DNA from 3 places in the Streptomyces sp. NPDC059909 genome. Region 2 is predicted to be linked to each of the others. Evidence: riboswitches for the same ligand, from Rfam matches in the RefSeq annotation. Region 2 holds a riboswitch; each other region holds the start of a gene.
The links. Region 2 has a riboswitch for cobalamin ahead of cobN (cobaltochelatase subunit CobN). Riboswitches for the same ligand answer to the same signal wherever they lie in the genome.
Positions count from the first base shown of each region.

Region 1: linked by a shared signal. The riboswitch ahead of ACFV9O_RS36810 (CbtB domain-containing protein) and the one ahead of cobN (cobaltochelatase subunit CobN) in region 2 are both predicted to bind cobalamin.
Region 3: linked by a shared signal. The riboswitch ahead of ACFV9O_RS23485 (ribonucleoside-diphosphate reductase subunit alpha) and the one ahead of cobN (cobaltochelatase subunit CobN) in region 2 are both predicted to bind cobalamin.

Region 1 covers NZ_JBHWKX010000110.1:4,902-7,156, forward strand. Annotated here, with positions in the region: gene ACFV9O_RS36805 (histidine phosphatase family protein) at 40-606, opposite strand; cobalamin riboswitch at 713-895, shown strand; gene ACFV9O_RS36810 (CbtB domain-containing protein) at 930-1,151, shown strand; gene ACFV9O_RS36815 (CbtA family protein) at 1,173-1,946, shown strand; gene ACFV9O_RS36820 (heavy metal translocating P-type ATPase) at 2,041-2,255, opposite strand, start outside.
Region 2 covers NZ_JBHWKX010000001.1:318,455-320,709, reverse strand. Annotated here, with positions in the region: gene cobN (cobaltochelatase subunit CobN) at 1-788, opposite strand, end outside; cobalamin riboswitch at 826-962, opposite strand; gene ACFV9O_RS01495 (cobalamin biosynthesis protein CobG) at 1,043-2,255, shown strand, end outside.
Region 3 covers NZ_JBHWKX010000035.1:48,018-50,272, forward strand. Annotated here, with positions in the region: gene ACFV9O_RS23485 (ribonucleoside-diphosphate reductase subunit alpha) at 1-920, opposite strand, end outside; cobalamin riboswitch at 1,052-1,184, opposite strand; gene ACFV9O_RS23490 (GNAT family N-acetyltransferase) at 1,246-1,758, opposite strand; gene mctP (monocarboxylate uptake permease MctP) at 2,111-2,255, opposite strand, start outside.

The sequences.
Region 1 (2,255 bases), on a different contig from region 2:
GATCACCCCTCGGACGGCCGGCCGCGTGAAAGGACGAGGCTAGGCCACCGGCCCGTTCAGCCGGAGGTTCCAGCGCCCCGCCCGCCCGGTGAGCGTGACGAGGGACAGCGGGGGCGCGTCGACGCGCCAGAAGGCGGCCGGGGGAGCGCCCAGGGCGTGCACGGTCGCGGCGCGTACGACGGAGGGTTCGGCGACGGCGAGCACGCGGCCCGCGTCCTCGGGCAGGCCGTCCATCCAGTCGGCGACGCGCAGGAGCAGGGCCGTGACGGACTCCCCGCCGTGCGGCGCCGCCGCCGGATCGGTCGCCCAGGCGGCGACTCCGTCGGACTCCTCCGCGGCCACGTCCTCCAGTGAGCGGCCGCTCCAGCGCCCGAAGTCGCAGTCGCGCAATGCGGGTTCGACGGTCGCCGCCGTGAACCCCAGTGCCCCGGTGGTCTGTTCGCACCGGACCGAGGGCGCACGGTAGTGCAGCGACGCCGCGGGCAGCGCGCCCGCCACCGTACGCGCCTCGCGCGCGCCCCGCTCGTCCAGCGGGCCGTCGCCGAACCGGGCTTCCCGCACCGCGGGGCCCGCGGCGGCGCACAGCAGTGTGAGCCGGATCGTCATGGCCGAATACCTCCCCGTCGTCGTTCCCGCGTGGTCCGCCCCCCTGGGGCGTGCGGGTGTGATGCGCGTGATGATGCCAGGGGTGCCGAGAGTCACAGGTCACCTGGTCATGGGCGGTATCGACGGTCCGTACCGCCGCCTGTACCCTCTGCTCCGAAAGGACGACGGCGCACACGGAAGCCCGGTGGAAACCCGGCACGGTCGCGCCACTGTGTGCCGAGCGGCAACTCCCCCTGCGGGAGGGGCTGTCCGGTGAGTCAGACCCGTTGCCGTCGTCATGTGCTCCACACAATGCGGGACGCGTGTTCCCGAGGAGGTACGCCGTGGCTCAGTCCGCCATCACCCCTGTCCCCCTTGCTCCGCCCTCCGTGGCGAAGCTGCCGGTCCGGGCGATTCTGCCCTGGGCCGCCTTCTTCGGCCTGCTGATGCTCGTGCTGCTGTACTTCGTCGGCGCCGAGCAGGGCGCCTTCTCCGTGTTCTCCGGCGAGAGCGTCCACGAGTGGGTGCACGACGGCCGGCACCTGCTGGGCTTCCCCTGCCACTGATACGGGACGGACGCAACCAAGATGAACTCCGTCACCGTACGCGCCCTGTTGGTGCGCGGCATGATCGCGGGTGTCCTGGCCGGGCTGGTCGCCTTCGGATTCGCCTACGTGGTGGGCGAGCCGAGTGTGGACGCCGCCATCGCCTTCGAGTCCGCGCACTCCCATGAGCACGGCGAAGAGGAGCTGGTCAGCCGTGCGGTGCAGTCGACCGCGGGACTGGCCACGGCCGCCCTCGTCTACGGCATCGCACTCGGCGGTATCACCGCCCTGGCGTTCTGCTTCGCGCTGGGCCGCGTCGGCCGCTTCGGCGCCAGGGCCACCGCGGCCCTGGTCGCCCTGGGCGGCTTCGTCACCGTCGCTCTGGTGCCCTTCCTGAAGTACCCCGCCAACCCGCCCGCCGTCGGCGACCCGGCAACCCTCAACCAGCGCACCGCGCTGTTCTTCCTGATGATCGCCCTGAGCGTGCTGCTGGCGATCGGCGCGCTGCTGTTCGGACGGAGCCTCGCACGGCGCTGGGGCACCTGGAACGCCGCGGTGGCCGCAAGTGCCGCCTTCGCGGCGGTCCTTGGGGTCGCCATGGCCTTCCTCCCGGCCGGGGATGCGCTCCCCGAGCACTTCCCGGCCGCCGTGCTGTGGGAGTTCCGGCTCGCCTCGCTGGGTGTCCAGGCCCTGCTCTGGGCAGCCCTGGGGCTGATCCTCGGCCCGCTCGCGGAACGGGTCCTGGAACCCCGGTCCGCGCAGCGGCCGGCCTCGGCGGACCCGGCAGCACCATCCGCGTCGGCTCCGGCGCACTGACGCGCGGGGGAGACGCGCGCGAGGGACCCGTCGGGGGCGCGCCCGGCGGGTCCCTGTCGCTTCGCCGGCCTGCGGAACGGGCGGGCGACGGCGGTCAGCCGGCGGCGCGGAAGCGGCGCAGGCGCAGGCTGTTGCCGACGACGAAGACGGACGAGAAGGCCATGGCCGCGCCCGCGATCATGGGGTTGAGCAGGCCGGCGGCCGCGAGTGGCAGGGCCGCCACGTTGTAGGCGAAGGCCCAGAACAGGTTCGACCTGATGGTGCCGAGGGTCCTGCGCGCGAGCCGGATGGCGTCCGCCGCGGCCCTCA
Region 2 (2,255 bases):
TCCCACGTGCTGCGCGACCCGGTCAGGCACAGAGCCTGCAGGACGGGCACGTCGAGCGCGGCGAGTGCGCCCGCGTCCCAGGACTCGTCGTCGCCGCCGGCCTGCGCCTCGGCGGGCCTGGTGCCGCCCGCGGCGAGGACGGTGGTGACGATGGCGTCGGCGCCGCGCAGCTGGTCGAGCAGCTCGGGCTCGGGGGCGCGCAGGGACGCCACGTACAGCGGCCTGGCCTGACCTCCGGCGTCCTCGACGGCGTCGCAGAGGGCGCCGACGAAGGCGGTGTTGCCGCTCATGTGGTGGGCGCGGTAGTAGAGCACGGCGACCGTGGGGCCGGTGGCGCCGCGCGGGGTGCGGTCGAGCGGTCCCCAGGTGGGCGCCGGGGCCGGGGGTTCGAAGCCGTGGCCCGTGAGCAGGACCGTGTCGGACAGGAAGCGGGCGAGCTGCTCCAGGTTGGCCGGGCCGCCGTGCGCGAGGTACGCGTGCGCCTCGGCCGCGATGCCGATGGGGACGGTGGAGGCCTCCATCAGCTGGGCGTCGGGGGCCTGTTCGCCGGTGAGGACGACCACGGGCCGCTCCTGGGCGAGCAGCAGGTCGAGGCCCTCCTGCCAGGCGCGGATGCCGCCCAGGAGGCGTACGACCACGAGGTCCGTGCCGTCGAGGAGCTCGGGCAGCTCGTCGAGAGGGAGGCGGGAGGGGTTGGCGAAGCGGTACCGGACCGGGCCCGCGGCCGCGCGGGCGCTGAGCAGGTCGGTGTCGGAGGTCGACAGCAGCAGGATCGTCGCGTGCGTCATCGCGTGCGCAGGCCTTCCTCGGGGTGTCCGCGCCCCGGGTGGTCGTAGGACGGCGGGAGTTCCTGACTCACCGGGTCCGCGTGGACGAGGCCCGGTTCACAGTGGCGGGACCGCGCCGGATTCTCACCGGGCTTCCTCCCTAGGGTCCTGGGACCCTGTGCCGTCTGCATAGTAGAGGCTGCCCCTGCCGCGGGGGCGGTCACCTCGAAGGACGCCCGGAGAAGGCGGGCAGGGACGTGGGTATGCTCGCCGCCATGCCGCCCACACCGCCAACACCCCCGGACCGGGGCGAACCCCGCATACGGGACCGGGGTGATGCCTGCCCGGGTGCGCTGCGACTGCACACGGCGGACGACGGGAAACTGGCCCGACTCCGCCTGCCTGCAGGTCTTTTGACATCACGTCAACTATCCATCTCGGCCGACGCGGCGGAGGCGCTGGGCGACGGCGCCCTGACCATCACCTCCCGGGGAAACGCGGAGCTGCGCGGCCTCGGCGAAGGGTGCGGGGCGGAACTCGCCGAGCTGCTGCGGGAGGCGGGGCTGCTCCCCTCCGACACCCATGAGCGGGTACGGAACGTGGTGGCCTCGCCGCTGGCCGGACTCGACGGACTCGGCTGCTCCGACGTGCAGTTGTGGGCGCGCGAGCTGGACGCGCTGCTGTGCGCGAACGCCTGGGCGGCCGGGCTGTCCGGGCGTTTCCTGTTCGCCCTGGACGACGGACGTGGAGACGTGGCGGGGCTCGGCGCGGATGTGACCTTGCTCGCAGAGCCGGAGGGTGCGGCCGTCGTACGCGTGGGGGACCGGGCGTACCGCGTCCGCGCCGCCGACGCCCCGCGGGCCGCCCTCGCCGCCGCCGAGGCCTTCCTCGTTGCGGCGGCCGCGGCGGGCACGGGCGCGTGGCGGGTGCGGGAGCTGCCCGCTGGGCAGGACATGGCGGTGGGGACGTATCTGGAGCGGGCGGGCGTCACCTTTGGAGCCGGTCCGGCGTTCGAGGACGAACACACCGGTCCACTGGACGGTACCGGCGTGCTTCGAACCCCGCCCGTAGGGCGAACCGGGTCCTGGACAGGGCCCCGGCCCGGCGTCGTCGAAGGGCCCAACGGCTGGGCCCTGTCCGTCGCCGCGCCGCTCGGGCGGCTCACCGTCGCGCAACTGCGCGCGCTGCTCCCCGCGCCCGGCGGCCACGTACGCCTCACCCCCTGGCGCGGGGTCGTCCTGCCCGGGTTCGGGAGCCGGGACGCGGCCGAGGCGCGGCTGCGGCAGCTCGACGACGCCGGGTTCATCACCGGCACCGGCTCCCCCTGGTACGGCGTCGGCGCCTGCACCGGCCGGCCCGGGTGCGCCAAGTCGCTGGCCGACGTACGGGCGGACGCGACGCCGGGCGACGGCGGCGGCCTGCCCGTGTACTGGTCCGGCTGCGAGCGGCGCTGCGGGCATCCCCACGGGGAGTACGTGGACGTCATGG
Region 3 (2,255 bases), on a different contig from region 2:
GTCTCCAGGTAGACGCAGGCCGCGCCCTTGCGACGGCCGCCCTGGTTCACTGCGGCGACGGAGGAGTCGAGGGTCCGCAGGAACGGCACGATGCCGTTGGAGTGCCCGTTGGTGCCACGGATCAGCGAACCGCGGGAGCGGATACGGGAGTACGAGAGTCCGATCCCGCCGGCGTGCTTGGAGAGCCGTGCGACCTGGTGGTAGCGGTCGTAGATGGAGTCGAGCTCGTCCAGCGGGGAGTCCAGCAGGTAGCAGGACGACATCTGGGGATGGCGGGTGCCGGAGTTGAAGAGCGTGGGGGAGGAGGGCAGATAGTCCAGCCGGCTCATCAGCGCGTACAGCGAGGCGACTTCGTCGAGGGCGCGCAGGGAGTCGTCCTCGGCGAGGCCGGCGGCCACGCGCAGCATGAACTGCTGCGGCGTCTCGATCACCTTGCGCGTGATGGGGTGCCTCAGGAGATAGCGGCTGTAGAGCGTGCGCAGACCGAAGTAGCCGAAGCGGTCGTCCGCGGCGGTGTCGATCAGGGCGTCGAGCCGGGCGGAGTGGGTGCGGACGAACGCGGCCGTGCGGTCCGCGATCAGGCCCTCGCGGTGGCCGACGGCGATGGAGTCGGAGAAGGCGGCCGCCCCCTGTGAGGCCGCCTCCTCCGTGATCGTGAGGCTGAGCAGCCGGGCCGCCAGATGCGAGTACGCCGGGTCCTCGGAGATCAGCCCCGCGGCCGCCTCGGTCGCGAGCTCCCGCAGTTCGGCCTCGTCCGAGCCCGCGTGCCGGCCGCGCAGCGCGGCGGCGGCGACCCGGCCCGGGTCGGTGTCGGGGAGTTCGGCGGTGAGGTCGGTCAGGGTCCGCAGCAGCGCGGTGCCTGGACCGTCGGCTCCGTCGGCACGCTGCGTTGAGGCAGGATCGGGCGGCGCGATGGTCACGGGGTGCTCTCCCTCGCTCGGCTCGGGGCCGGCGGGGGCGCTCGGGGCACGGGCGCACGCCTGTGGGGGCAGGTGCGCCGCGTCCACCGGCCTTTTCCGCGAGGCCCGGACGTCTCGGCACCCGGGCCGGACGGTCCGGGTGCGCCGTCGGCAGGTCCTTGGACTCGCGGGCGCGCGCAAACGCACACCGGCACACCATTGCGGGACAGTTCCGGATTCGCACCGGATTCCCCTGTGGCGACAGCGAGCATGAGCATACATGTGGGGGCGGGGAGTTGCGTCACCCCCCACATGTTGTGTCGCGAGGGCCGTTGGAGCGCTGGAGCTATGAGCGCCGGAGCTCCAGGGCGTACGTCAGCAGGGGCAGCATCCCGGGGATCGGCTCCCAGTCCCGCTCGGGGGTCCGTACGAAGCCCAGGCGCTCGTAGATGCGGTGCGCGGTGTGCATGGTGCGCTGGGTGGACAGCACGAGGCGTACGCAGCCGTCGGTGGCCCGCGCCCGGTCGACGCACGCCCGGACGAGTGCCTCGCCGGCACCCCGGCCGCGCCCCTCCCTCGCCACGTCGAGCATCCGGAACTCGGCCTCGCCCGCGCGTGCGATGTCGGCCCATGGTCCGCCGGACGCGACGTACGTCACCCCGCCGAGCACCTGCCCCTCCGCGCTCGCGGCGACGAGCACCTCGGCGTCCGCGGCCCGTGCCGCCACGTCCCGCAGGACGTGCAGATACTCGTCGCTCTCCCCGAAGTCGAGCAGCCCGTCCCCGAGATACGCCTCCGCGGTGATGGCGCCGAGCACGTCGTACTCGGCGGGTTCGGCGCGCCTGATGATGAAGTCCATACCGGTCAGTCTTCCGCACCGGTACGACAGCGGTTCGGGGGACGGGGGCGCCTGCGGCGGAGCCGTACATCGGGCACTGCCCCGCCCCGCCCTTTCCTGAACTGGGGCTCCGCCGCAGACCCCGTATCCGGGGGCTCCGCCCCCGAGTCCCCTTCCCCGATGCCCTGGCGGGCGTGTGGGGGGGCTCATTCGAGCCCGTCCGGCGTTCGAGGACGGACACGCGGGCGGACCGTGCGGTACCGGGCACGTCCCTGGGGGTCCGGGGCTTGCCCCGGCTCGGGCAGGTGCCGCGAAAAAGCGATCGGCGCAGGCTCGTCGAGCCTGCGCCGATCGCCGGCGGGACCTCTGCGGGTCAGTGCGTGCTCGCGCCGAGCTTCGGGAGCTCCGCCTGGACGCCCGCGTCCCCCGCGTCCGCCGTGTAGTCCTCCGGGGACGTCTCGTCGACCCCGTCCGGTGCCTTCACCGCGCGCAGGACGAACGTCAGGACGACCGTGACC